One region of the Lysinibacillus sp. RC46 genome, then DNA from elsewhere that is predicted to be linked to it. Evidence: riboswitches for the same ligand, from Rfam matches in the RefSeq annotation. Region 1 holds a riboswitch; the other holds the start of a gene.

Region 1 (11,006 bases):
TAAAATTTGTTGAACGTCATCACCATTCTTTAGATGTCGGGTACGTTCCAAAAGGAAGAGACGCTACAGTTTCCTATGGTGGCTTAGATTTCAGATTTCAAAATACAACTAACGTACCTTTTTTAATTAAAGCTAGCTATAGTAAAAATTCTCTTACAGTTGAGTTAAGAACAGCGGAAAAATATGTAGAAATCTTGAAAAAGCAATAGTATTGCTCTTTACAAAACGAGGAGTTGATTTCCGTTCCGACTGGGCGCTTGGTTGCTGACGCTTCGCTTTCGCACAGAGCAAAGCTTCCTGGGGGCGACCGATGAGCCGCTTAGGGCAACAGATGTTTTTTTTGTGCGAAAGCGTAGCGGCAGCGGCAACAGCAGGATGTTAGTCACGAAGGCGTTATCACAGGATGTGATGGTTTTAGCCTTCGTTCCTCTATTGCTAATCCCCAAGGAGTCGCCCAGTCTCCACTCCAATCAACCACTTCGCTTAATATGTATCTTCAATCTGTTCCTCTAATAAAATGAAGCTGCAGCAATGTTTTTTATGTGCGAAAGCGGAGCGACAGTGGTATATCTGAACACTTTAAATCATTCCCACTATAATTTTTTCAACAACAAGAGGATCATAGCCATTTTTTAATTGCTATGATCCTCTTAGCTTATATGATATTTAAAATTTCTTGTGGTGTAGCTACTTTGTACTCGGGATCCTCTTGTTGTACAACATCAATAGCATCATATCCCCAACTAACCCAAATAATAGGCACGCCCACTTTTTTGCAGGCTACAATATCTCTTTGTTCATCACCAATGTATATAACTTCTGAAGGTGTAATGCCTGAGTCCTTTAAAAAACTTTTTATCACTTTATCCTTTCCAAAAATACGGTTTGAAGAAAGAACATTTGACACACAATGAATACCGTTCATTTTTAGAAATTCTAAAATGTTCTCCTGTGAATTGGAGGAAATAATAAGGATTTTATAGCCTCTTTGATCAATTTCCGTAAGGACTTCTTTAATACCATCATAAAGGTGAACATCATTTAATGACTGGCGGTACAGGCGATAAAACTGTGGTAAAATCATGGGCAATTTATACATAGGGAAGTCGAATAATTTACTGCGTTCCGCTATAGATAGTTTTTTTAATGATTCGATTTCCTTTAACTCTATTCCTTTAAATTTATACTTTTGCGCAATCGTATTCCAAGCTGATGTAAACACTGCTGTTGAATCAGCCAGTGTTCCATCAAAATCAAAGATAATATATTTCATGACAAACTTTCTCCTTTAATCATCTAATTGTAAAGACGTCTTTTTCTTGAAAATGTTACTGCCTATTTTAAAATAATGACATGATTATACAGAATATGTAACAGCGTATTATAAATGACCCCAGATGAATAATTTTTTTTCGAATGGGTAAATATTTTTTCAGGGTAAAGGGGCTTATGGCAACTTCTTTGGTAAAAATTGTACCGAAAAATGTGTCGAAATCAATAATGAAATTATCTATACAGTTTTTATGTAGTTGAATGGACAAAAAAAGTACCTGTCATCCGTTAGTATTGAGCTGGATGACAGGTACGACTATTATGAAGCATCTTGTGATGTTGTATCTCGTTTTTTTGTTAAATAATATGCATTTACCGAGGAAGTGATAGGAATGATAAGTGCGATTCCAATACCTGCGCAAAATATCATAATAAGTTCAGTGGCAAATACTTTAGAATTAATGATTTCACCAATTGAATAAGATAAATCTTTGAACCAAATGAGCAAGCTTAAATATCCACCAAAGAAAGCGAAAAATAATGTATTTGTATCTGTACCTAAAATGTCCCTTCCAATGCTTAAACCTGATGTAAATAATTTTTTTCTGCTAATTAACGGATTATGATGAAGAATCTCATGCATGGAAGTAGCAATAGAAATGGCAACATCCAAAATTGCTCCAATCGTACTCATAATAATAACGGAAGCTCCAATTTGCACAAAATTGACGCCAATATAAAGAGAAAATATGCTAATCTCTTCAGAGGATTCTTCCCCGAATCCTCGAATCATTGATTTCTCCGTTACAAAAACAATGAATAGTAATAAAATTACAATCGTAATCATTGTAGAAATGAATGCAGTTACTGTTTTACTACTCATTTCATTAATAAAAAATAAGCTAATCCAGCTAATGACGGTACAGGCAATGAGCGTTAATATAATTGGACTATTTTTCTGATTGGTCATTAAAAAGATGGTGATAAAGAGTACTCCAAAGTTTAAAAATAAAGATAGAAAAGATCGTACTCCTTTTTTTCCACCGATAACAATCATCAATATGAATAAAATGGCAGTTAACCATACTAATACATTCATTATTTTGCCCTCTTTCGATTAATGAAAAAAATAGAAGTGTATAAACTGATTGGAATCGTTAAGACAACACCGATTCCACCTGCTAGGGCCCTAGCTAATTCTAATGAAAGATTCATGGAAAGTGTTTGCCCTAATGGATAAGAGTTTTTTAAATATAAAATCAACATAGGGATTGAGCCACAAATATAAACAAAAAACAAAATACTTGTAATCGTTCCCATAATGTCTTTCCCGATGTCCATCCCTGAGGTTTTCAATGCTTGGTCAGATATTTCTTCGTTTTGCTCAAATAAAGCGAACATTGAAGAAGCCATTGTGATGGAGACATCCATTACAGCTCCTAGTGCTCCAATAAATAAGCCAGCCATAAAAATCACTCGATATGGTCGCGTTAAAAATTGCATTTCTTCATATCGAAGCCCATTCTCGGATGTAATCCACAAAACTAAAGCGCTAATCAATATAGAAATAAATGTTCCTATAAGTGTTGCCATTATCGCTGCATATGTTTTTTCATTCAAGCCGTTAATGAGAATTAAAGAAATGACCGTAAATAAAAGAACACATACCCCGCTAATAAATATCAAATTTATATTAGAATTTATATATAAATCCAAAGCGTATGATAATACAAGCGAATTTACAATTAAACTGATGATTGAAAATAATCCTTGTCTTTTACCGACAATTAGCAAAGCAAAAATAAAAATCCACGCCACTATCAAGACAAACTGATCACGTTTCACGTCTAAAATAGCCCCAGTTAAATCTCCATTTTTGTCTGTATTTACTTTAATGGAAACAAATAATTTATTCCCAACATGGTACTCTTGATCAAAAGCCCCAGATGCTGAATACTCATTTGTAAAATGAATAAGCTTACCTTTTTTTTCACCATTTTTTAATACAGCTGTAATTTGCTGAGTATATAAATGATCTTCATTTTCATACATATCTGTTACAGGGTTTGATTCTTTTAATTCCGTTTTTATAACTTCCGCAATTGGACGATCATAAAATGCTTCGTTGTGATAAACGAAAAAAACAGAAGCGATAAAGCAAATTGCGATAAAGGTATAAAATATAAATTTAGATTTTTTTTTCAAGATGTTTTGCAATAAAAAGCCTCCAATGTGAGAAAGGAATCTGATTGTACTTATGCGTTCATTGTTAAAATGGCACGAAAATGACTCACAATATCACTAATTTTTTAATGTCAAGCAGATTTAAAAAATGCCATTATAAAGTAACGTGCTAATTGAATAGAGGTTCCTTAATTATATAGTAGATTTTAGCTTACTTAGTTAGTTTTAGCATAATTAAATTATTGTTATTCATTATGTAAGTGTTTATTAATTTTTTGCTTATGACAAATGGGATGGTACAACATAGCATGTGAAGGAAGCGAAAAAATACAGGAGAAATCGCCATTATTCAGGACGCGATAGTTGAATTGATACTGGCCAGGTTAGGCAGTATTTAGTCAAAAGAGGAATGGTTTGGCATGAAATGTGCTATTCCAGTAATGGAAAAGCAGGGTAAAGGATCGATTTTTAATACTGCTTCATCGGCAGGTATTCGTCCAGAACACAGTATCGCTGTATATTGCGCAAGTAAACATGCGGTAATCGGTTAAACGAAAGGCGCCACGATCGAGTATGCAAATAAAGGTATTCGTATTAATGCTGTGTGTCCAGGCGGCATCGTTACACCATTATTTCAAAGTGTTGGTGAAACACTTGAAAAAACAGGGTACGTACCAGAAGAAATGTCACGTGTATGTATGGGACGCCATGGTGAACCAGAATAAGTTGCAGAAGCGGTCCTATTCTTAGCATCAGATAAAGCAAGCTTCATGGCTGGTGCTGTTGTCTCTGTTGATGGTAGTTTGACTGTATAAATTTATTGTTTTTGTAGCAATTTACAAACGCAACGATAGGCAAACTTGCGAATGTGAAATGAATTATAGAAAAAAATTATAAAGAATTATCTGGATAATAAAATAAATTAGTGTTATCGTAAGAACTAGCTAAATAAAAATATCCTTCAGGGTAGGGTGAAATTCCCAATCGGCGGTGATGAAGAAATTCAAAGTCCGTGAGCGCAAGCTGATTTGGTGCAAATCCAAAACCGACAGTTATAGTCTGGATGGGAGAAGGGTAAAAGTGTGAGCTTTTTAAATTCGCTTGAGTTTATAAGGTGTATTTGAGTATGCTTTTATGTTAACTACTTCCCATATTATAGTCGGGAAGTAGTTTTTGTTTTATTTGGTTAAAAAATTGAATAGCAGTAGTTCTTCGGGGTAGGGTGAAATTCCCAATCGGCGGTGATGAAGAAATTCAAAGTCCGTGAGCGCAAGCTGATTTGGTGCAAATCCAAAACCGACAGTGACAGTCTGGATGGGAGAAGAACGATGAGATGACAGCCTATGGAAAAATATTATATCCATAAGGTTTATTTGTTGACGTCTTATGTATATGAACTCCCAAACCCCTTTATTCTAAGGGGTTTTTTGTTTGAGCGGAAATTATTAAATGAATGAAAGCAGGTGAAAAGATGTTTACAGGAATTGTTGAGGATATTGGCACCGTAAAAACCATGCAAAGCGATCGACAAAGTATGAAAATCACCGTTATTTCAAAGAAAATGGTAGAGGATGTAAAGCTAGGGGACAGTATAGCGGTCAATGGTGTTTGTTTAACAGTGATATATTTTAATGAACAAGAGCTAACGATGGATGTAATGCCTGAAACAGTGAGCGCAACAAATTTACAGCAGCTCGCAGTTGGAGATCCGGTAAATTTAGAACGCGCTATGTCAGCTAATGGACGTTTCGGTGGTCATTTTGTATCCGGACATGTTGACGGGGTAGGGAAAATAGTGCGCAAGCGGCCATTAGCAAATGCAGTCTATATTGATATTGAACTATCGAAGGAGTTAACGAGCTACTGTATTCCAAAGGGCTCCATCACAATTGACGGAACGAGTCTAACACTCTTTCATGTCGAGAAAAACGGTGTCACAGTATCACTGATACCTCACACATACAAGGAAACAATTTTAGGTATGAAAAAAATTGGTGATCTCGTCAATGTAGAAACTGATTTAGTTGGAAAATACATTTTGCATCAACTTAAGTATGGACAGGAACCAACCATTTCAAGAGACTTCTTAGCAAAAAACGGGTTTTAACTTCTTTCAGCGAAGCCAAAACATCTGTACCTGTCGCTACGCTTTCGGTACAAAAAACATCTGCTGAAATAGAGGAACTTAGTCTAAGAACGCCACGTTCTGTGGAAACGGTTGAGTGACCAACGTCATGCTTGCAGGCCTAAGCAATCCGGACGCAATTATGCCGAGGCATAATTGATCTAATAACACTTTAAGAACTGGAGGTGGCGATATTGCTACATTCAATTGAAGAAGCAATAGAGGATTTAAAACAAGGGAAGATGATTATCGTAGTAGATGATGAGGACCGAGAAAACGAAGGGGACTTACTCGCACTTGCGGAATTTATGACCCCAGAAACGATTAACTTTATGGCGACCTATGGAAGAGGTCTTATTTGTACGCCGATTTCACAGGAGCTTGCACAAAAATTAGCATTAAAGCCAATGGTTAGTATTAATACTGATAATCATCAAACGGCATTTACCGTTAGTATAGATCATGTAGACACAACAACTGGAATTAGCGCCTTTGAACGGGCAATGACTATACAAAAAATGCTAAAACCACAGGCAAAAGCTGCGGATTTTCGTAGACCGGGCCATGTATTCCCGTTAATTGCAAAGGACAATGGTGTATTAGAGCGTAGAGGACATACGGAAGCTACAATTGATTTGGCCAAGCTGTGTCATAGTATTCCTGCGGGCATTATTTGTGAAATTATGGGGGACAATGGCAAAATGCTACGCTTTAATGACCTTGTTAAATATGCAGCGCAACATGATTTAAAAATGATTTCAATTGAAGCATTGGCCACTTATCGTCTTAAACAAATAATGGAAGAAAACACACAGACAATATAAAGGATCATCAACAAAAGTTTGGAATGACATTTGTTAAAACGTACTTTATGTATATAAGTTGATTGGAGTGGAGACTGGGCGACTCCTTGAGGATTAGCGGATAGAGGAACGAAGGCTAAAACCATCACGTCCTGTGATAACTCGTGATCAACATCGTGTTGGCCCGAGAACCTGGAGCGCAAGCGAAGGGGCTCATCGGACGCCCTCAGGAAGCTCTGCTCTGCGCGAAAGCGTAGCGACAGCAATAACAAAGCGCCCAGTCGGAACGGAAATCAACCCCACGTTATGATGATTAGACTAAATAATAAAGGAGAGATTCAAAATGGTTAAAACATTTGAAGCACAATTAATTGGTACGGATTTAAAAATAGCAGTAGTAGTTGGTCGTTTCAACGAATTTATTACAAGCAAATTATTAGACGGTGCATTAGATGGTTTAAAGCGTCATGGTGTGGATGAGAATTCTATCGATGTAGCATGGGTTCCTGGTGCATTTGAAGTGCCATTCATCGCGAAACAGTTAGCTGAAACAAAGAAATATGATGCAATTATTGGATTAGGTACAGTAATCCGTGGCTCAACAACACATTATGATTATGTATGTAATGAATCAGCAAAAGGAATTGCAAATGTGTCACTAACTACAAATGTACCTGTTATTTTTGGCATTGTAACTACAGAAAATATTGAACAAGCGATTGAGCGTGCAGGGACTAAATCAGGAAATAAAGGCTATGATGCAGCAATGTCCGCTATTGAAATGGCAAATTTAAAGAAGATGATTGGATAAATTTTTCCTAATAATAGTATGAAAATTTCGCAGATGAATTATTCTGAAAAAGTATTATAAACATTAAAGTTTTCTTGAATATTTTTTTAGACAATGGGGAAAATATCCGTAAGTGTATTTATGTTATTACTCATAAATGTACTAATTAGGGGCTGGCTCAGTAGGAGTTGATGGATATTTCTTCAATGGAACAAGAATTAAATTTGAAATCTTTGAAGTCACTATTTCAACGCTCTGCTGATGTGATATTCCAAGAGTATTCCTTTCAGCAACATAAAGTACATTTGATAAAATGTGAAGCGATGGTTGATGAGCGGTTACTGCAGACCGTTATTGTGCAACGAGTTCAATCATTATTTACTGCAACAACAGAGGAAATGTTAGAAGAACATATACAAAACAATTTACACGTTCCCCATCTTCAGAAAATAACAAGTAAAGATGAAGCTATTACAAGAGTTTATAAAGGACATGTTTTACTTTATTTTGAAGATATGAATTTGTTATATTCAAGCTATATCGCTAAAAAACCGAATCGAGAGCCTAAAGAAACAACCCTTGAATTAGTTGTCAAAGGTCCGAGAGATGATTTTATTGAGGATGTTTTTATCAATATTGCTTTATTACGAAAACGGATTCCTACTAATTCATTAAGTGTTGAGACATATGAACTTGGTAAACGATCCAAAACAACTGTAGCTGTACTTTATTTTGAAGATATCGTCAATCAAAAAATGCTTGAGCAAATAAAACTACAGCTGCAACGAATTGATACGGATGTTGTATTTAGTGGGGATTTATTGATGGAGAGAATTGAGCAAAGTGCAAAAATTCTACCTAGACACGATTATACTGGACGCCCTGATTTTGCTGTACAAGCTTTAAGTAGAGGACGCATTATCATTATAGTTGATGGAGTATCATATGCCATCATTACCCCGGCTAATTCAATGTTACTTTTTAAATCCGGTGAGGATAATGAGTATCCGATTATTGTAAGTTCTATGGAGCGTATACTACGAATAATAGCTATCTTAATAAGTATACTTTTACCAGGTTTTTGGCTTGCATTAACGACCCACCATCAAGAACAACTGCCATTCATCCTATTGGCAACTGTCGTTGAATCAAGAATGGGACTCCCATTTCCAACTACTCTTGAAATATTAATGATGCTTTTTATGTTCGAATTATTTCGAGAAGCAAATATTCATCTACCCAATGTTATCAGTGGTTCAATAAGTGTTGTCGGGGGATTAATTATTGGAGATGCAGCTATTAAATCGGGTGTTACGAGCGCTTCCATGATTGTAGTTATAGCTACTTCAAGTATTGCAGCCTATACACTTGTCAATCAGTCCATCGTAACAGCGATGAGCATTCTCAGGGTAATCATCATTTTAGCATCTGCCTTTTTAGGATTATTTGGATTCTTCATTTCGGTGTTTTTCATACTTCTTTATACCGCAAACTTACGAGTATTAGGTGTTCCGTACTTAAGTATGGGCGCAGATTTAGATTGGACGGACATTAAAAGATCTTTAGTTCGCTTATCTCCTGCAGGTTATCGTACGCGACCCAAATTCTTAAATGTACAGGATGAGACAAAGACATCGAGTAGGAAAAAATAAATATTTAGAATGTAGAGATCAGGCTTTTATAGGCCTGATCTTTTTATTTCTTGACCTTATATTTACTTGAAGCTTTAAGATGAATATAGAAAACCAATTACAGTAGGTAAGGAGAGAAAAGTGATGAGATCTTATGAAGAATTAATCGTAAAAGTTATAAATGTAAGGGGCAGTTACTATCAAATTGGGCTTCAGCAAAGTAAAGAACTACTGTCAACTTCTCATCCAATACAGAATGAATCTCTGAATTTTATAAATGTCCAAATGGCAAAACAACTACTACAATTTCATTCCCCTAGTCTTTTGCAAGAAATGGAAGGATTGGCCGTTGGATTAGCTCAAACGCTGGATTCTGTCATTGATATATATAGTGGCTATAATATTACCTTTCCTGAAATGGGCTGTACATCTTTTGTGCTAGATGGAAATTATATTAGAAACTATGATTTTAGTCCAACATTGTATGATGCAAGACTTGTATTTTCTAATCCAATGAATGGATATGCAAGTGTTGGATTTAGCCAACAAATTATCGGTAGACTTGATGGGATGAATGAATATGGGCTAGTTGTCGGTCTGCATTTTGTCAACAATGATTACCATGGTGAGGGCTTTATCGCTTCAACGATTGTCCGAATATTATTAGAGCAATGTAAAAATATTGAAGAAGCACTTAAATTAATTACAGAACTCCCACATGGTTATTGTTACAATTACTCAATGACAGATCAAAGCGGACAATCTATAGTAGTAGAAGCTTCTCCACATAAGCAGGAATTAAGATATGAAAATCCGTTAATTTGTACGAATCATTTTCAAACAACGAGTATGAAAGAGAAAAATAAGAAAAACATTCAAGGGTCCGTCAATCGAAAACATTTTATAAATAATTTAATTGAAAAAAATTTGACTACAATGGCTGCTTATCGACATTTTAATAATGGAAATTCTCCGTTATTTTTTAAGCACTATCAACAATACTTTGGCACATTACATACTGTAGTTTATTCGCCAAAGCTTCTAGAAGTTATCGTTGGAATAGGGGAGGACGCAGAACCGATAACAATTTCTTTTAAAGATTATTTGAACGAAGCTCTAACGCTTCCTAAAAGGCTAAAAGGTTGGATTGATTTAAACTACAAAGATGGAATGGAATAAGCAATATATAATAAGGAGGGGGCATGATAAAAATTCTTCTCCTTTTTAGTTTACTTTCTAGAGAAGGATTATTAAACTAATGGTTGCGACTGGAACGATGTTTCGCTCGAAAAATAAAAATTGTTTTAGCATTTTATCAGTTCCAGACAGACTTCTCCAACGTCAATAATGGGAAGGAGATAGCCCAAAAAAGTAAGTGGCGATAAATGTGGGTTGGTAATAGTCAAAACTCTCTTGGGATGATAAGATAAGAACGAATATTGTTATTTAGAGAGGCGAAGAATCCTGAATCGTATGCATTTACCCAAGCTGATTCCGGAAGTAATTATGCTGAGGCATAATTGAACAACCATAAAAAAGAAGATTACAATAATGGATTGAAATCATTTCCCCAGTGGAGAGTATGACATGATGTTAACTTCGGCAAAGATTTTCGTATTTGCGAAAGCCAAGCCCAACTAAATTAAGGCATTATTCATGTCTATAGATAAGGAAGTACCAGTTTGTATGAAAACACGAAAAATAAAACTAATTTTAATACTATCAACTCTCTTATTAGTACTGTTTACAAGTTTAAACATCTTTACATCTTATATAAAAATGAAAAAGACAGTAGAAGAATCAATAGCGAACCAAAGTCTGAAAGCGGCTATTTCTATCGCATCTACTATTGATGTAGAGGCGTACAAACAATTTTTAGATAACCCCGAGGAAAATGAGTATTATTGGCAAATAAGAAGCTACTTAAACGATGCAAGAGTAAAAATAGGTGCTTTATTTGTTTATACATTAGATATTGAAAATCCAAAGGTATCCAAAGCAATGATTATGGGTTTACCAAGTGAAGTTAAAGGCTTTTATATCGGAATGGACTGTACAGTACCCGAGACACAAGTGCAAAAAGCTTATAATGGAGAAACATTTATAACAGATGTAATACAAGATTCTATATATGGCTCCTACTTAACTGTTGGTGCACCGATTAAGGATGAAACAGGGGCGGTTATTGCATACATAGGAAT
Region 2 (11,006 bases), on a different contig from region 1:
CCCGTGTTAAAGGTGTTCCAACGATTGAAGGCTTAAAAAAGCTGCAACGAGGAATTAAGTTAGAAGATGGCAAAACAGCTCCTGCAATGGTTAGTATGACTTCATTTGATGAAAAAGCAGGTAAGGCAATCTGTGAAATTACGATCCACGAAGGGCGAAATCGTCAAGTGCGTCGTATGTTCGAGGCGATTGGTACTCCAGTAGTTAAACTAAAACGTGAACGCTTTGCCTTTTTAGATTTATTCGGACTAACTCCAGGGGAATATCGTGAATTAACAAAGCATGAAGTGAAGCAATTGCGTGTGTTAGCGGAGACAGGAAAAATCGGATAAATAAGCATTTTCTATGAGAAAGTGATACTTCTATGTGTAATAGCAATGTATTCACTTTCTTATTAGTGAAATCGTTCATAAATCATTCATAATTATTAGCTAAGCGTTTCTGTTTCATTTTGCTATAATAGGTGAGAATAGCTAACCTAGATTAGTTGCATCTTGATGAAATCGTTTCCACGGTTTGCAAGGTGGTGTTTGACGCACAAGTTCATGATGAATGTAAAATTTGACAAACATGTCAATGCTGTAAATTAGACAGTGTAATCTATACATATGAATGTTTGTATGAAAAGCTTAGCGTCAGTTGTAGTTACTTTAAGCCGTAAATTGATAGGGGGTTTATTAACTTGGAGAAAAAGAAAAAACGTCTCGTCATTCGTACCATTATTTTGGCAGTCTTAGTCTTAGCAATTGGTTACACGGTATACGGAACAGCAACAAAGGATAAAGTAGAGTTAATAGCAGTGGGCTCTAAAGCACCAGACTTCACGTTAGTAGATTTAAACGGTGAGAAACATAAGCTGTCTGATTATAAAGGGCAGGGAGTGTTTTTGAACTTCTGGGGAACTTTTTGTCCGCCGTGTGAGAGGGAAATGCCTGCAATAAACCGTCAGTATCAAGCCTTTAAAGATCAGGGTGTACAAACATTGTCGGTCAATATTGCGGAAACAAATTTTGAAGTACAGAATTTTGTCGATAGACACAAATTAACGTTCCCAGTAGTTATTGACAAAACGAAAAGCGTTAGTATTACCTACAATGTAGGTAATTTACCTGCAACTCTCCTTATTGATCCAGATGGTAAAGTAGTCAAAATTATTACTGGTGAAATAGCGGAGGGAAAAATTGCTTCGTACATGGAATTAGTGAAGCCAAAATAAGGAGTAAATGACTATGGAAAACATTATTTGTGCTTGTGGTCATAGTAACCCATATGGCACGAAGCTTTGTGAGAAATGTGGTCGTCCTTTAACTGAGGAAGGTAAACAAACAAAAGTTGTTGATATGCGCTATGACGGAATGGCGATTCGCTCAAAAACGTATAACGCAACAATCGTTGATAAAATTTGGAATTTCTTCTCGAATGTAAAAGTCGGGATTGCTCTTATTATTATAACGTTAGTCGCAGCGTCAATTGGAACAATACTACCGCAAGAGATGTATGTTAATGCCCCTGAACCTAGTAAAGCGGAGTATTATGAGAAAGTGTATGGTTGGTTGGGCAAATTCTATAATAATTTAGGACTTTCTAATTTGTATAGCACTTGGTGGTTCCAAATTTTAGTGGGTATGCTTGCGATATCTATTATTGTTGCGAGTTTAGACCGTGGTTTACCATTACACAAGTCTCTAAAAAATCAACGCGTTAAACGTCATGAAAGTTTCATGAAGCGTCAACGTATCGTTGCGGAAGGACAAGTGCCAAACCCTGATGAAACGCTAGATAAAGTTGAGCAAAAAATGACTGAATTAAAATATCGTGTTCGTCGTGATGGAAGCGCATTGCTAGCAGAGCGCGGCCGTTTTGCTCGATATGGCCCATACATAAATCATGTCGGTCTCATTATCTTTTTAGCAGGTGTTATGTTGCGCCTAGTACCTGGTTTTTATGTGGATGAGACGATTTGGATCCGTGAAGGTGAGACACGAGCTATACCAGGTATGGACGGCTATTTTATTAAAAATAATAAATTTATTTTGGAAACCCATGACGATAAACCTCAGGATGAGCAATCTAACCAAGGTGTCAATGCTATGGCGAAGAACTATCAAACAGACATCACATTATACAAACAACCTGACGGAGCTCTTCCTGGAGATACAGATAATCTTAAAAAATTGAGAGATTACTCTATTCGTGTCAATCATCCGTTAAAAGAAAACAGTTTTGCACTGTATCAAATGAATTATCGCCTCGACGAATTGAGACAGATGAATTTTAATTTAGTGAATAAAGCAACAGAAGAAGATTCACTAGGTCAAATTGAAATTGATTTAACGAATCCTAAAAAAAAATATGATTTAGGAAATGGTTCCTCAGTAAAGATTCTTGTGTATACACCAGATTTTTCTGGTTTTAAAGATGGTGAACCACAAACAAAAACATCAATACCAAATAACCCAGCATTTATATTTAAAATGATAACACCAGAAACTCCAAAAGGTGAAGTAAGCTTTGTAGAAATCAGGAAGCCGCCATTTGAACCACTTGGTGACAACAAATATAGAATGAAATTCGTAGGAGCAGAGACGCGTAATTCATCAAACTTTACAATTCGTAAGGATAGTACGATACCATTGTTATTTGTCGGCGGTATTATTTTCATGATTGGTGTAGTAATTGGCTCGTATTGGAACCACCGACGTTTATGGTTACAGGTGGAGCCTGATGGTCGAGTGTTGATGGCTGCCCATGTGAATAAAAATATGTTCAGTATGAAAAAGGATTTAGATACAGTCACTACATTTGCTGGTCTACCAACATATGAAGATCAGTTAGATAAGTCAGAAGATGTCAAGAAATCCACAAAGAAAAAGGAAGGTGACAACACCTTATGAGTTTGATTGACATAAGTAGAAACCTATTATTTGTAGCATTCATAGCCTACCTAGTTGCAACTTTATTATTTGGTGGTTCGATAAAGCAATCGAATGCTACAGGAAAAAATACCGAAAAATGGGGTAAAGCGGCAATTGCTGTCACTATTGTAGGTCTACTTTCGCAGCTTGGTTATTTTGTCACTCGTTGGATTTATGCAGGGCATGCACCTGTTAGTAATATGTTTGAATTTACGACTGCGTTTGGGATGTTCATTGTTGGGGCATTCGTTTTGATTTATTTTATTTATCGCGTGACGGCTCTAGGCTTAGTAGCATTACCTGTGGCGTTATTAATAATTGCCTATGCAGCAATGTTCCCGAAAGAGGTAACTCCTTTAATGCCGTCTTTACAAAGTTACTGGTTAACAATTCATGTTATTACAGCTGCTTTGGGGCAATCACTTTTAGCAATTAGTGCGGTAGCAGGACTAATTTATTTATTAAAAGTAGTTAATTTAAAGAAACCTTCTAAACAACGTTTCTGGTTAGAAGCGGTAATGTTCTTCCTTGTAGTAGTCGTTGGTTTCGTAATTGCTACATCCGTTTTTAGTTTGATGGGTTACGATTCAACATATACTTATGTTGATAAAGAGGGTAATGGACGTCAAATTGAATACAAAATGCCGCCACTATTTGGTATGAATGAATATAAGGCGGTTGAAGAACATGGCATGTCTCCGTTAGTAGAAATGCCTCCGCTCATTAATGCGAAGAAATTAACATCAGTTGTGTGGTCATTATTAGTAGGGTCTGTTTTATATTTATTGATTCGATTAATTGCACGACGTCGAATTAGTGCGATTTTCCAACCTTTTGTCAAACGAGTAAATTTACAATTAGTTGATGAAATTGGTTATCGTTCAGTAATAATCGGCTTCCCAGTATTTACGTTAGGTGCTTTAATCTTTGCAATGATTTGGGCACAACTTTCGTGGAGTCGTTTCTGGGGATGGGATCCGAAGGAAGTATGGGCACTTATTACATGGTTATTCTATGCAGCATTCCTACACTTACGTTTATCGAAAGGCTGGGAAGGTGAAAAATCTGCATGGTTAGCATTAATTGGTTTTGGAATTATCTTATTCAACTTAATTGCTGTTAACTTGATTCTTGCAGGTTTACACTCATACGCATCAGCATAGACTAAGTTGATTTTGAGCATATATGATATTTTTACGTCGCTAGTATTGGAAAGAAGAGCCTTCTTGCTGTGGCAAGAAGGCTTTCTTTTCTTTTCAATAAGTGCTGTACCATGTACAATAGAAGGTAGAGAAAGATTAGAAGAGAGGGATCGTGAAAGTGTCAGAAAATATTTCAGTATTAGTAGTAGATGACGAGGATCGTATTCGACGCTTATTAAAAATGTATTTAGAGCGAGAAGGGTACCTTGTTGACGAGGCAGAAAATGGTGAACAAGCGATCGAAAAATCTTTGGAAAAAGAGTATCACTGTATTTTATTAGATATTATGATGCCTGAAAAAGACGGGCTTGAAGTTTGTGCGGAAATCCGTGAACGTGCAGCAACACCAATTATTTTATTAACTGCAAAAGGCGAGGAAGCGAATCGCGTACAAGGCTTTGAGCTTGGAGCAGATGATTATATTGTAAAACCATTTAGTCCTCGTGAGGTTGTGTTACGTGTGAAGGCTATATTACGCCGTTCACAAGCATTCTCACCTTCGACAAATGCTTCTTCTTCAAAAGATTTAGTTGTGTTCCAACATTTAATGATTGATCATGATGCGCACCGTGTAACAGCAGAGGGTATTGAAGTAAATTTAACGCCTAAAGAGTATGAATTGCTTTATTTCCTAGCTAAATCACCAGACAAAGTATTTGACCGTGAACAATTACTAAAAGAAGTTTGGCATTATGATTTCTTTGGCGACTTACGTACAGTTGACACACATGTAAAACGTTTACGCGAGAAGCTCAACCGTGTATCTGAAAACGCTGCAAAAATGATTGTTACTGTATGGGGCGTTGGTTACAAATTTGAGGTTGTCAATGAATAGAATATGGAACAGTGTTGTCGGGAAGCTATGGGTAACCATATTGCTTCTCGTTTCATTTGTATTGTTTGTTTTCACGGTTTTAATGCTTGAATTTCTTCAGAATTACCATATGCAACAAGCAGAAAGCTCCTTGCGTCAAACTGCAGCAACAGTTGCCAGTATAGTAGATGATAATGAAACAGCAGAATCGACTTCGGAATTATTAAAAGATATTTTACCTGAAAGTACAAATGCACTTATTGCTATTAACCATGATAGAATTTCTTTCGCTATGCAGGAAGGTGTCAATAAAAAAGAAATACAGGATATGATTTTAGCCAATAAATCGTTCCAAGAAGTTTTTCAATCAGATAAACCGATTATTAAGGAAATGATGATGCCGTCTTCTACAGACAAAGAAAAGTTGGAATCGTATGTTGTGCTTGGTTTCCCGCTAAATGTGGAAAATGCTGTACACGGGGCTGTCTTTATTTATCAAAGTCCGGATGCGCTGCATAAAACATCGAAAGAGACGACGAAAATTGTCTTTTTATCTGCTTTCATTGCCTTTGTGCTGACGACATTTTTTGCGTTTTTCCTTTCATCACGTATTACGTCACCATTACGTAAAATGCGTGAGCTGGCATTTGAAATTTCTAAAGGGAATTTTGAAGCGAAGATGCCGACTACACAAAATGATGAAATTGGCCAGCTTGCAGTTGCCTTCAATCAAATGGGCCGTCAATTGAAACACAATCTAGAAGTGATCAATCAAGAAAATGAACAGCTTTCCAATATATTAACATCGATGACAGACGCAGTTATTACGTTTAATCGTGATCGTACAATATTATTAAGTAATCCGCCAGCGGACCGTTTAATGCAAACGTGGTTTGTTAATAAGGGATCACAAAGTGCGAAGCCAATTCCGCCAGAGCTTTATCATATGCTCGATCATGTACTGATGTTTGAGGATAAGCTTGAAGAAGAAATTGAGATGGATGGAAGTTACTATACGTTTACGATTAGCCCTCTTTATAGTGAGGAATCGATACGTGGAGCGGTTGCGGTTATTCGTGATATGACAGAGCAGCATCGTTTAGAAAAACTGCGTTCAGACTTTATTGCCAATGTGTCTCATGAGCTACGAACGCCAATTTCGATGCTCCAAGGCTATTCAGAGGCTCTAATGGATGATGATTTTATTCAAGATCAAGAAGAACGTAATGAAATTACAAAAATTATTTATGATGAATCGAAACGTATGGGACGTCTAGTAACAGATTTATTAGACCTTGCGCGTATGGAATCGGGGCATATGACGCTTTACAAAGATGAGCTCCCGATTAATTCAACATTTGAACGTATTACTCAAAAATTTGCACAGGTGGCAAAAGAGAAACATGTTCGTCTAATATTTGACAGTGAATTTAATGACGAAGCTTCGATTAGTATAGATGAGGATCGAATTGAACAGGTTTTAACAAATTTAGTTGATAATGCTCTTCGTCATACTGATGAAGGGTCTGTAACAGTGAAGGTTGAGCAGGAACCAACCTTTGCCAAGGTTTCTGTTCAGGATACAGGGCATGGTATTCCGCAAGAGGACTTACCATATGTCTTTGAACGTTTCTATAAAGCAGATAAGGCACGTACACGTTCTAAAGGCGGAACTGGCCTAGGTTTAGCTATTGCTAGAAATATTGTCAAGGCACATTCAGGCAATATTATGGTAGATAGTGTGCTGAAAGAGGGGACTACCTTCACGTTTTATTTACCTTTTGATTAATACTATTAAAGAGTGGTATTAATTGGATGTAACTTCTGTGGACATTTAGACGACAAATATAAATAGAACGGGGGTGGAGTGCTTTGAATGACTCCGTGTTCCATCGGTTATACGATGCATATCATCAAGACGTGTTCCAGTTTCTTATTTATTTAGTAAAAAACCGTACACTTGCTGAGGATTTAGCGCATGAGGTTTATGTTCGTGTATTGCGCTCATATGATCAGTTCGCAGGAAATAGCAGTGAAAAGACTTGGCTTTTTGCTATTGCTAAAAATGTCGCTATTGATCATTTTAGAAAGCAGGCTGTACGTCAAAAACATTCACTTGATTTTTTTGATTGGGAAACGGAACAGCTACATTCAACCACACCATCACCGGAGGACGTATTGCAGGCCAGTGATGAATTTATGCAGGTGCAAGTAGCACTCGAACACTGTACAGGTGACCAAAAAATGGTCATTATTATGCGCTACTTTCAAGACTTATCGATTGCAGAAACTGCACAAATACTAGATTGGACAGAAGCGAAGGTAAAAACCACTCAGCATCGTGCCATTAAATTTTTACGGCAACAGCTACAACAGGTTAGAGAACAGGAGGCGAAACGGCAATGACACATAACCAATTTGATGATGATCAACTAGAGCATCTATTAAATAATGCCCCTAAGCTTTCTGACCGCCGTTCAAAAGAAGAAATATTAAATCGATTATTGACAGATGCTCGCTTGCAGGATAATGTCCATCTTCAAGAAGCTATACAACAACCAATAGATGATGAAATAACATCGCAAGAGCAACAACACAGTATTCCTACGCAACAAGAAAGTACCGAGACTGCAACAACAAAGAAGAAAGTTCGTAAATGGCCAATCTTTATGAGTGTTGCAGCAGTTTTCGCTTTAACAGTAATTACAGGCTCTATGTTCATGAATCATAATGATGTAAAATTAGACCAGGCTAGTGCTCCTGAAACCTCTCAATATTCAACATCGCAGGATAGTCGAGCAGCGAAAAGCTTTGTCAACCAGGATAAGATTATGGAATCCAACAACATAGTAGCAAAACATTCAAGGATTATGTCTCTACGATCATCTGTTTATGAGGAAGATTTAACAGAAGCAGTAGTGTTTCATATTGGTTTGGCAAATCGTGATAAGAAAAGCGTACCGATGACGTATATCATTCCAAATGAACGAGTTGCCACTGATTTTCCGAAGAAAAAGCCTACAACATTACAAATGTATGAAAAGTATGCGCCGCAAATTGATGAGAAAGCAAATGGTTTTACTAACTATCATCCATATAAAGGAGAATTGAAGGAGAAGGGCGATAAACTAGTTCATGTATTGCCGGAGAAAAATGATTATGATGTTGCTTCAGCAGATACTAATGAATATTTAGAGACTTTACAGGATACATTCTCAGATTCAGAGTATAAAGATATTGAGTTTGAAAATCCTGATGGTACAGCCTACAAATTTTCCAAGGAAGAAGAGCCAAGTAATCCTAAGGCATTAACAAGCTCAAATCATTTTAATTATTATTTATATAAAGATGAAAATGGAGCTGAATATTTATCACCCGATTCTCGTAAGACTTTTCCCACTGTAACAGAAGCGCTTACCGATATGCGAAATAAAAATGATGATGTATACGTTTCAGTTGTACCAGAAAATATAGCATACACTGTAAAAGAAGTAGCAGAAGGCGTTATTGTTACATTTGATGAGCCGCTTGATTTAACGACCATGGATACTGTTCGTGCAACTCAACTGATAGAAGCTATGATGCTCACTGCTGCAAGCTTTGATCAACAAATACGTTTAGACAATGTTGTACAGGAAACCTGGGAAGGATTTGATTTAAAAAAATTCTTGCCAAAGCCTGTAGGAGCCAATAAACGATATATGCCATAAACAGCCTAACAACAAATAGACGAACAGAACATAAATAAATTTTTGGAGCATTCTCGCCACTATATGTGCGTGAATGCTCTTGTCATTTAACTTAGCAATTATTTTCAGTAGCGAAAGCGAAGCGTCACCTACGAAGTCTCTCGCCTCTATAGGTGATGAGATGAATAAGGATTTAAGCTACTTTTCACGAGTATTTATTAAAGCATACAAGTTTAATCGGATTTTTTTAAAGCAAAGCTATTTACTTTTCTCTAATAATTCATTATAGTAAGGCTATGAAATAAAAAAATAATGATTCATCTTCGGGGCAGGGTGAAAATCCCGACCGGCGGTAATAGAGTTGTAAATCGCTAATGTTTCCTTTAAGACATATTAGCTCGCATGATTTACTAAAGGCTCTTCAGCCCGCGACCTGTGCAAATAATTTTTTTGCATGGCTGACTTGGTGCAATTCCAAGGCCGACAGTTAAAGTCTGGATGGGAGAAGATGGAGGTACGATCGTCATTCATTGTTATGAATTTAGCTATGTACGAGCGTTTTTTCGATGTGGTTTCACACAGCGTATGCTCAGAAAATAGTTAATTAATGGCGTTTTTTAATCATGCCTATTCTCCCTTATGCTCTTTTGCATAAGGGTTTTTTCATGATAATAATTGATTAGGTCGTAACCTTTCTTCTTGCGAGATTGAATCAGCAAAGAGGAGAGAGTTTTCTATGAAGAAAAATGTTAAACTTCAATCGTATATTACGATTGGTATGCTGAGCAGTATTTCGTTTTTATTAATGCTTTTTAATTTCCCGATTCCGCCATTTCCAATGTTTTTGGAAGTGGACTTCAGTGATATGCCAGCATTACTAGCAGCAATCACTATGGGACCTGTAGCGGGGATTTTAGTAGAATTATTTAAAAATGTGTTGGACTGGGTTTTCTCAGGCACGCCAACGGGAGTACCGGTAGGACATATCGCGAACTTTGCAACAGGTATTTTATTTATTTTACCAGTGAGCTTTGTTTTTAATCGCTCCAAAACAGTTAAGGGCCTTATCGGAGGTTTAGCTGCTGGAACAATTGTAATGGCAGTAGGAATGAGCATCCTTAACTATGCAGTATTTTTACCTATGTACACTTACTTTTTAGGTATGGAGCCTGTTGTAGGTGATTCACTATATAAAATGATCGTAGCTGGTATTTTGCCATTTAACATTGTGAAAGGTATTTTAATTACTATCATCATGGCATTACTATTCACAACAATGCGTAAATGGATTGATCATCAGCGTTCTATGTATTTAACAAAATAATTAGGATGAGACCTCGAGCTGTTAAGCGTTCGAGGTTTTTTATGTAGAATGGTTGAGGTGTTGGATAATATTACGCAAAAGTAACATATAGAATTAATGTAGTCGACTGTATTATTTTATTGTAGAATAAGGAAGAGTTGAGTAAGTTAGAGGAGTTTGAAGAGATGAGTGAAAAAAAGAGTCAGTGGTCTAGTAAACTAGGCTTTATTTTAGCATCGGCTGGAGCTGCAATCGGACTGGGGGCAATTTGGAAGCTTCCATATGTTACTGGACAAAGTGGCGGGGGAGCATTTTTCCTGATTTTTGTGCTATTTACATTGTTGATTGGTTTACCGATGTTATTATCAGAATATATTTTAGGTCGTGGTACACAGTCTGAGGCTGTGACTGCCTATAAAAAAATTGCACCTACTAAAACAGGTTGGGCTTGGGTTGGTCGTATGGGTGTGCTCGGCTGTTTTTTATTATTAAGTTTTTATAGTGTTGTAGGAGGTTGGATTTTTATATATAGTGGCCTTGGTGTGACTGGGGCTGTTATTGATCCTTCCGTGGATCCTAGTGAACTATTTGCAAAGATTGTAGGAACACCTTGGATTACATTGCTAGGTTTAGGGCTGTTTACGCTAGTAAATGTATTAGTCATTTCACTTGGCGTGCAAAATGGTATAGAGAAGGCCAATAAGTGGATGATGCCTTTATTATTCATTATGTTTATTGTGCTTGTTGTGAGGGCTTTAACATTAGATGGAGCAATGGAAGGGGTTAAATTCTTCTTGTGGCCTGACTTTTCTAATATAACTGGAAAGGCTATATTGGAAGCGTTAGGGCAGTCCTTCTTTGGCTTAGCAGTAGGATTTTCTTGTCTTGTGACGTACAGCTCTTATTTAAAGAAAGATGTGAGCTTACCTAATTCCGCAGGCTCTGTTGTTCTTCTCACTGTGCTTGTATCGTTTTTAGCAGGATTAGCCATTTTCCCTGTTGTATTTGCTTTTGATTTAGAACCGGCATCTGGACCAGGCTTATTATTTACGGTTCTGCCAACAGCATTTAGTCAAATGCCAT

What was found. Region 1 has a riboswitch for FMN ahead of ribE (riboflavin synthase). Riboswitches for the same ligand answer to the same signal wherever they lie in the genome.
Region 2: another riboswitch for FMN. It lies ahead of ABH966_RS00080 (ECF transporter S component); the one in region 1 lies ahead of ribE (riboflavin synthase).

Annotation. Positions count from the first base shown of each region.
Region 1 is NZ_JBGCCF010000038.1:24,512-35,517, forward strand. It holds gene ABH966_RS23575 (VanW family protein) at 1-209, shown strand, start outside; gene ABH966_RS23580 (HAD hydrolase-like protein) at 656-1,273, opposite strand; gene ABH966_RS23585 (YibE/F family protein) at 1,592-2,371, opposite strand; gene ABH966_RS23590 (YibE/F family protein) at 2,371-3,489, opposite strand; gene ABH966_RS23595 (SDR family NAD(P)-dependent oxidoreductase) at 3,876-4,007, shown strand; partial or broken gene ABH966_RS23600 (short chain dehydrogenase) at 4,020-4,181, shown strand; FMN riboswitch at 4,410-4,535, shown strand; FMN riboswitch at 4,661-4,786, shown strand; gene ribE (riboflavin synthase) at 4,928-5,563, shown strand; partial or broken gene ribB (3,4-dihydroxy-2-butanone-4-phosphate synthase) at 5,776-6,366, shown strand; gene ribH (6,7-dimethyl-8-ribityllumazine synthase) at 6,728-7,195, shown strand; gene ABH966_RS23620 (spore germination protein) at 7,366-8,826, shown strand; gene ABH966_RS23625 (C45 family autoproteolytic acyltransferase/hydrolase) at 8,950-9,984, shown strand; gene ABH966_RS23630 (ATP-binding protein) at 10,492-11,006, shown strand, end outside.
Region 2 is NZ_JBGCCF010000001.1:12,446-23,451, reverse strand. It holds gene ABH966_RS00120 (pseudouridine synthase) at 1-332, shown strand, start outside; gene resA (thiol-disulfide oxidoreductase ResA) at 683-1,216, shown strand; gene resB (cytochrome c biogenesis protein ResB) at 1,230-2,894, shown strand; gene ccsB (c-type cytochrome biogenesis protein CcsB) at 2,891-4,078, shown strand; gene ABH966_RS00100 (response regulator transcription factor) at 4,236-4,952, shown strand; gene ABH966_RS00095 (ATP-binding protein) at 4,945-6,720, shown strand; gene sigX (RNA polymerase sigma factor SigX) at 6,804-7,337, shown strand; gene ABH966_RS00085 (RNA polymerase subunit sigma) at 7,334-8,641, shown strand; FMN riboswitch at 8,936-9,134, shown strand; gene ABH966_RS00080 (ECF transporter S component) at 9,357-9,944, shown strand; gene ABH966_RS00075 (sodium-dependent transporter) at 10,109-11,006, shown strand, end outside.